Regions from separate parts of the Streptomyces sp. 5-10 genome, predicted to be linked through region 3. Evidence: riboswitches for the same ligand, from Rfam matches in the RefSeq annotation. Region 3 holds a riboswitch; each other region holds the start of a gene.

Region 1 (2,257 bases), on a different contig from region 3:
GTCAGGCGGGCGGCGGCACGCCGAAGGCCCCGTCCGGCGGACGGGGCCTTCTCGGAAGTCTCGCGGGATCTCATGATCTCGGGTCTCGGGATCGGGAGACCGCGCGGCGTTCGCGTCGGTCGCGCGACGGGTCAGACGTTGACGCCGTGCGTGCGCAGGTACGACAGGGGGTCGATGTCCGAGCCGTAGTCCGCGCTGGTGCGGGCCTCGAAGTGCAGATGCGGTCCGGTGACGTTGCCGGTGGCGCCCGACAGGCCGATCTGCTGGCCGGGGGTGACCTTCTGGCCGACCGAGACGCTGATCGACGACAGGTGGCCGTACTGGGTGTAGGTGCCGTCGTTCATCTTGATGACGACATTGTTGCCGTAGGAGCCGCCCCAGCCCGCCTCGACGATCTCGCCCATGCCCACGGAGTGCACCGCGGTGCCGGTGGAGGCGTGGAAGTCGATCCCGGTGTGGGTGCCGGAGGACCACAGGCCGCTGGACGCCTGGTAGCCGGTGGAGACGTAGGAGCCGCTGATCGGCGACACGAAGGTGTTGAGGCGCTTGCGCTCGGCCTCGCGCGCCGCGCGCTCCTTGGCCTCACGCTCGGCCTTGGCCTTCTTCGCCGCGGCCTCCGCCTTCCTGGCGGCCTCCTGGCGGGCGATCGCCTCCGCCTTGGCCTTGGCGGCGGCCTGCTCGGCGGCGGTCTCCTGGGACTGCGCCTGGGCCTCGATGTGGTCCGCGATCCCGTCGCCGATCACGATCGCCTGGGTCAGACCAGTCTGCTGGGCATTGGAGCCCCCGTCGGCCGCGAACGCCTGTCCGGTGATCCCGGCGACCACACCCGAGGCGACGGTCGTGATGCCCACGACGTTCGCGCTGGTGCGGATGTTGACCTTGTTGGTGCGGCGATGCTTCCCGGTGGCAGTGCGGGTGGACGCCATACTGAGGCGCACTCCTTTCCTTCCTTCTCGCCTACCGGGTTAGCTGACGGGTTCGGAGCAGGAAGGTCTCCTACGGACCCCTCCCCCGGCCGGGGAAGGCGCCCGATTCACCCCTGGGGACGTGTTGGGTCCCCGGCTCCCCTGGCTCGCGCCGTACGGGGACTCGGCGATGACTGTCCGGTGCCGCGGGTGCGGCGGGTCGCTGGCGAACAGCCGGACTGACGCTAAACGGGCCCGCTTTCGATCACCAAACGGTTCCGGTTTTTTGTTGCTCTCCCCACAAACCAAACAAGCAGTCAATCCCATAAATCGGGCATGTTGGAAGGACCCCGACGCCCTCACGGGGCCGGGGTCCTTCCTTCGTCGGCTCATGGACCGGACGTCCGCCGGACCGCCTGCCGGGCCGTCAACGAGCGGGCCGGAGCAACAGCTCATCGAACGGTTCCGGCCAACTCTCCTCGGCTCAGCCGGAGATGACGCGCACCTCGCCGATGCCCAGCGCCCGGACCGGCTCCTCGATCGCCGAGGCGTCCCCGACCAACACCGTGACCAGCCGGTCCGCCGGGAAGGCGCTCACCACCGCGGCGGTGGCCTCCACCGTGCCGGTCTCCGCCAGACGGGCGTACAACTGCGCCTGGAAGTCGTCCGGAAGGTGCTGCTCGACCTGATCGGCGAGGGTGTTCGCCACGGACGCCGCCGTCTCGTACTTCAGCGGGGCGACGCCCACCAGGTTCTGCACCGCGACATCGCGCTCGTCGTCGGTCAGCCCCTCCTCCTTCAGCGTGCGCAGCACCTTCCAGAGGTCGTCCAGCGCGGGGCCGGTGACCTCGGTGGCCACCGAGCCGCTGATCGCCAGCATCGCGGCGCCCGAGGATCCGCCCGTGGGCGACGGGGGCCCGGAGCGCAGCACCTGGCCGAAGGCGCGCACCCCGTAGGTGTAGCCCTTCTCCTCGCGCAGCACGCGGTCGAGGCGGGAGGTGAGGGTGCCGCCCAGGCAGTACGTGCCGAGCACCTGCGCGGGCCAGACCCGGTCGTGGCGGTCGGCGCCCACCCGCCCGATGAGCAGCTGGGTCTGCACCGCGCCCGGCCGGTCGACGATCACCACACGGCCGGTGTCGTCCGCGACGATCGGGGGCACCGTGCGCGGCGCGCCCGCACCGCCCGTCCAGGCACCGAGGGTGTCCGCGAGCGCCCGGTCCAGGTCGACGCCGCCGAGGTCGCCCACGATGACGGCGGTGGCGGTGGAGGGGCGGAGATGTGCCTCGTAGAAGGCCCGCACGGCCGCGGCGTCGATGCCCTCGATGGTCTCCTGGGTGCCCTGCCGCGGCCGG
Region 2 (2,257 bases), on a different contig from region 3:
TTCTCGGCCGCCTCCTTCGCCCGCTGCTCGGCGGCCCGCTTCTCCGCCTCGGCCTTGGCCTTCCGCTTGGCGGCCGCCTCCGCGGCCTGGTCGGCGGCCTTTTCCGCGGCGGACCTGGCCTCCTTGGCGGCGGCCTGTGCCGCGGCGGTGCGGCTGTCCTCGTCCGCCGCGTTCTGCTGGTTCTCGGCCTGCTGGAGGATGCGGGCGCGGAGCGCCTCACCGGCGTCGGTGGTGCCGCGCTGCTCGTCCTCGCTGGTCAGACCGGCCTGGGAGAGCGGGGCGGCGGCGGTCTGCGCGTCGCTGCTGTCGTCCGACGCCCAGGACCCGATGCCCGGCAGGTCCTTGGCGGCGGGCAGGCTGGCCTTGACCTCATCGGCGACATGGCCGAGATCCGGCATGGATATGGGGAGCGCGGGACGGTCCTTGGCGCTGGCCATACCGCCCGCACCGACCGCCGCGATCACGCCGACCCCGAGGACGGCGCCGCTGCGCGCCATGGTTCCGCCCCGCTGCTTGGCCACGCGGTGCCGGCCGCGTACGGGAGCGATGGACTCCTCGGTCGGGTTCCACTCCTCCCAGGTCTCGGCCTCGAATCCGGTGCCCGGGCCCTCGGAGGCGCCCTCATCCGCGTAGCGGTCGTCGGGCGCGAATGCGTATCGGTCGTCGGGGGTGAACCCGTAACGGTCGTCGGGGGCGAATCGGCCGTCCCCCGAGCTCATCCCGCCGCCGGCGTCGAAGCCGGGGCCGTAGGCGGTGGCGGTCCCCAAACCGCCTCCCCGTGTGCGATACGGAGCCTCGTCCAGGACAGACCTGTTGGACGCCACGAAGGCGCACTCCTTTCCTTCCCTCTCGCCTACCGGGTTAGCTGACGGGTTCGGAGCAGGAAGGTCTCCTACGGGTCAGGTTCGACCCGATTCACCCCAAGGTTGTTGGTTCCCCGGTTCCCTTGGTGCTGCTGGTGGTGCGGTGCTGCCGCTGTGCGTACGGGATTCGGCGACGGCGCACGGTGCCGCCCTTGCGACGGTTGTGACGACCGCGCTGCGTTATCGAACGTTAATAGAGAGCGCGATGTGATTCCAAGCTGTTCCGAGGAATCCGCGCACCTTTGGCATGAACTTAGCGCTCAGGAGGGGACATATGGGGGTGGTTCGATGGGCGGGGCAAGAGTTGGCAAAACCGCTTACGGATCGATCGTGCGTCAATTGTTATGCGGAGGGGGCTCGGTCGGTTACGCACGGTGTGCGGCCGGGTCGGCTACGAGGGTGTGGGTTTCGCCCTGTCGTTCGCTCTGTCGTTCCCTCTGTCGGTCCCTCTGTCGGTCCCTCCGTCGTTCCGCCCGTCGTTGTCCCGTCCGCCGTTGTCCCGTCCGTTGCCGCGGGCCGGGGTCCGACGGACCGCCAGCAGCGCCATGTCGTCCGGCGTCCCGCCACCCGTATGGCGCTCGACATCGGCCACCAACGCGTCCAGCAGCTCCTGCGGACCGGCGAAGCGGCGGCCGCGCAGCCGCTCCTCCGGGTCGTAGAACGCGCCATGGCGGTCCCGGGCCTCCGTCACCCCGTCCGTGAACAGCAGCAGCGTCTCGCCCTCCGCGAACGCCAGCTCCATCACCCGGTCCGGCCAGCCGGCCAACTCCACCATCCCCACCGGCAGCGCCGGTGCCTCCGGCTCCAGGGCGCGCACCGCGCCGTCCCCCTCCAGGAGCAGCGGCGCCGGATGGCCGCGGTTGATCAGCCGCAGGGTGGAGTCGCCGCGCGGAATTTCGGCCACCACCGCCGTCGTGAACCCCTCGAACACCTCCAGGTCGGCCCGCCGGGCGCCCTCGCGCTGCAGCGCCCGCTCCAGGCGGCCCACGAGCGCCTCCAGGGTCGTCTCCTGCTCCGCCGCCTCCCGGAAGCAGCCCAGGAGGATCGCCACGACCTCCACGGCCCCCAGTCCCTTGCCGCGTACGTCCCCGACGGCCAGCCGTACGCCGTGCGGGGTGTCCTGGACCGCGTACAGGTCACCGCCGATCGCCGCGTATTTCTCCGCCGGTACGTAGCGCGCGGCGACCTCCAGCCCGGCGAGCCGGGCGGGCGGCGCGGGCAGGACGGCGCGCTGGGCCGCCTCCGCGACACCGCGCGCCGAGGCGAGCCGGTGGTAGCTGCGGCGTACGACGCGGTTGATCACCACCGCCAGCGCGGTCACGGTCGCCACCGTGATGATCTCGGTGGCCGCCTGGGTCGGGTCCCGCACCCCGTGCAACTCCGCCAGCAGACAG
Region 3 (2,257 bases):
CGGGGACGTCCGGCAGCGCCGACAAGCCGGACGCGCCGGACGCTTCCGGGTCGGCCGAGGACCCGGAGGCGCCCCACACCTCCAAGTCCCCCGACGGTCTGGACGGCTCCGCGTCGGACGACCCGGCGTCGGACGGCCCCTCGGGCTCGGACACCCCCTCGGCGTCGGACGGCTCCAGGGACCCCTCGGCGGACCCCTCCGCCGACCCCGCGCCCTCCGGCCGCCACCGCGGCGACCCGGACGCCGGGGAGCGGGCCGACGACGGCGACGCGGGGAGCGCACGGCCCTCCGGGCGCCATGCCTCGCGCGGCGCGTCGGACCGCGACGAGAGCGCCACGGGCGACGCTTACACTGTTCGCCGCGGTGACAGCCTGTCAGGGATCGCCGAGCACCAGAATGTGGCCCGGGGTTGGAAAGAGCTCTACGAATCCAACGAGGACCTCATCGGAACCGACCCCGATCTGATCATCCCTGGTCAGCGACTTGACCTCACCATCAGGGAGCAGTGATTCGGGGGGAATTGCCCGATCTGGGCCCGGTGAGACATACATCTCGTCACATTTTACGGGCCGCACCTCGTGTCCGATCCCTCCTCACCCGGCCCCACCTGCGCGGATGTGGGCCGGGTGAGATCAATTACAGCCCCATTCACTGCCCTTGGGGTGTTTGAACCTTCTTGGAAGGTGTGTTTAACGTCTTTCCGCTCGCCACCGCGGGCACCGTCGATCGTCACGCCGAATCCTGCCGGCGGTCGGGGGGAACCGACGCGTCAGCGCCGAAGGCAGGAGCGGGGGACCCAAGGTAGGTGCCGAATGGCCTGTGGAAACGGGCTCGTCGGCTAGGGGTGAAGCCGGGAGCGACCATCGTGACCGGCCGGGCAACTCACGTCCGAACCCGACAGCTCACCTCGTAGGCGTCGGTGAGGAAACGAACCAAAATGCTCAAGTCCAACGGGAAGCACCGCCGCCCCTCCAAGGCCACCCGTATCGCCGCGCTCACCGGTCTCGCCGGTGCCGCCGTGGCGGCACCGCTCATCGGGGCGACCTCCGCCTCCGCGGCCACCACCTCGCAGTGGGACCAGGTCGCGCAGTGCGAGTCCGGTGGCAACTGGTCGATCAACACCGGCAACGGTTACTACGGCGGCCTGCAGTTCTCGAGCTCCACCTGGGCCGCCTACGGCGGCACGGCCTACGCCTCCACCGCGGACAAGGCCAGCAAGGCCCAGCAGATCCAGATCGCCGAGAAGGTCCTGGGCAGCCAGGGCAAGGGCGCCTGGCCGGTCTGCGGCAAGGGTCTGACCTCCGGCGGCAGCCCGTCCGCCCCGTCCGCGCCCTCCGGCTCGCAGAGCCAGTCCTCGGCGACCACCAAGTCGGCCCCGGCCGCCCAGCCGGCCCAGCCGAAGGCGCAGCCCAAGGCACAGCCGCACACCGCGCCCGAGCACGCCGCGCGGCAGCAGACCCGTGGCCCGATCAAGAAGGGTGACGGCGAGTACAAGGTCAAGTCCGGCGACACCCTCGGCAAGATCGCCAAGGCCCACGACGTCAAGGGCGGCTGGAAGAAGCTCTTCGAGCTGAACAAGGACATCGTGGAGCAGGCCGACCTGATCTTCCCGGGCCAGCAGCTGCACCTCCGCTGAGCCACGGCCACGGCCTCGGTCATGGCCACGGCCTCGGCCTCGGTCATGGCCACGGCCTCGGCCTCGGTCATGGCCACGGACACGGCCCAGGCCTGAGGACTCCCCCCAGGGACCTCTCCTGAGGCCGGCCCCGAGAACGAGCCCCGGCCGGGCGTGCCGCCCACTATGGCGCGCCCTGCCGGGGCTTTCCCAATGCACAAGAAATCTGGATTTTTGATCCAGAATCTGGCTTTTTGTGTCACGCCCCTGTCTCGTGGGGCGGGCGAACGCGGGGCGCAGCCCTCCCGGCCCGTTAGGCTCGTGCTGCTACCGCAGACCCATACGAAGGAGAACCTCGTGCCGTCCATCGACGTCGTCGTAGCTCGCGAGATCCTCGACTCGCGAGGCAACCCCACGGTCGAGGTCGAGGTTGGCCTCGACGACGGCAGCACCGGCCGTGCCGCCGTGCCGTCCGGCGCCTCCACCGGCGCCTTCGAGGCCCTCGAGCTCCGTGACGGCGACAAGAACCGCTACAACGGCAAGGGCGTGGAGAAGGCCGTCCTCGCCGTGATCGAGCAGATCGGCCCCGAGCTGGTCGGCTATGACGCCACCGAGCAGCGGCTGATCGACCAGGCGATGTTC

The links. Region 3 has a riboswitch for cyclic di-AMP ahead of IEJ02_RS42805 (LysM peptidoglycan-binding domain-containing protein). Riboswitches for the same ligand answer to the same signal wherever they lie in the genome.
Region 1: linked by a shared signal. The riboswitch ahead of IEJ02_RS19875 (M23 family metallopeptidase) and the one ahead of IEJ02_RS42805 (LysM peptidoglycan-binding domain-containing protein) in region 3 are both predicted to bind cyclic di-AMP.
Region 2: linked by a shared signal. The riboswitch ahead of IEJ02_RS35245 (M23 family metallopeptidase) and the one ahead of IEJ02_RS42805 (LysM peptidoglycan-binding domain-containing protein) in region 3 are both predicted to bind cyclic di-AMP.

Annotation. Positions count from the first base shown of each region.
Region 1 is NZ_JACVYG010000016.1:101,946-104,202, reverse strand. It holds gene IEJ02_RS19875 (M23 family metallopeptidase) at 132-926, opposite strand; cyclic di-AMP (ydaO/yuaA leader) riboswitch at 941-1,105, opposite strand; gene IEJ02_RS19870 (M16 family metallopeptidase) at 1,390-2,257, opposite strand, start outside.
Region 2 is NZ_JACVYG010000043.1:60,013-62,269, reverse strand. It holds gene IEJ02_RS35245 (M23 family metallopeptidase) at 1-824, opposite strand, end outside; cyclic di-AMP (ydaO/yuaA leader) riboswitch at 836-971, opposite strand; gene IEJ02_RS35240 (PP2C family protein-serine/threonine phosphatase) at 1,255-2,257, opposite strand, start outside.
Region 3 is NZ_JACVYG010000070.1:15,858-18,114, reverse strand. It holds gene IEJ02_RS42810 (transglycosylase family protein) at 1-509, shown strand, start outside; cyclic di-AMP (ydaO/yuaA leader) riboswitch at 764-931, shown strand; gene IEJ02_RS42805 (LysM peptidoglycan-binding domain-containing protein) at 938-1,636, shown strand; gene eno (phosphopyruvate hydratase) at 1,973-2,257, shown strand, end outside.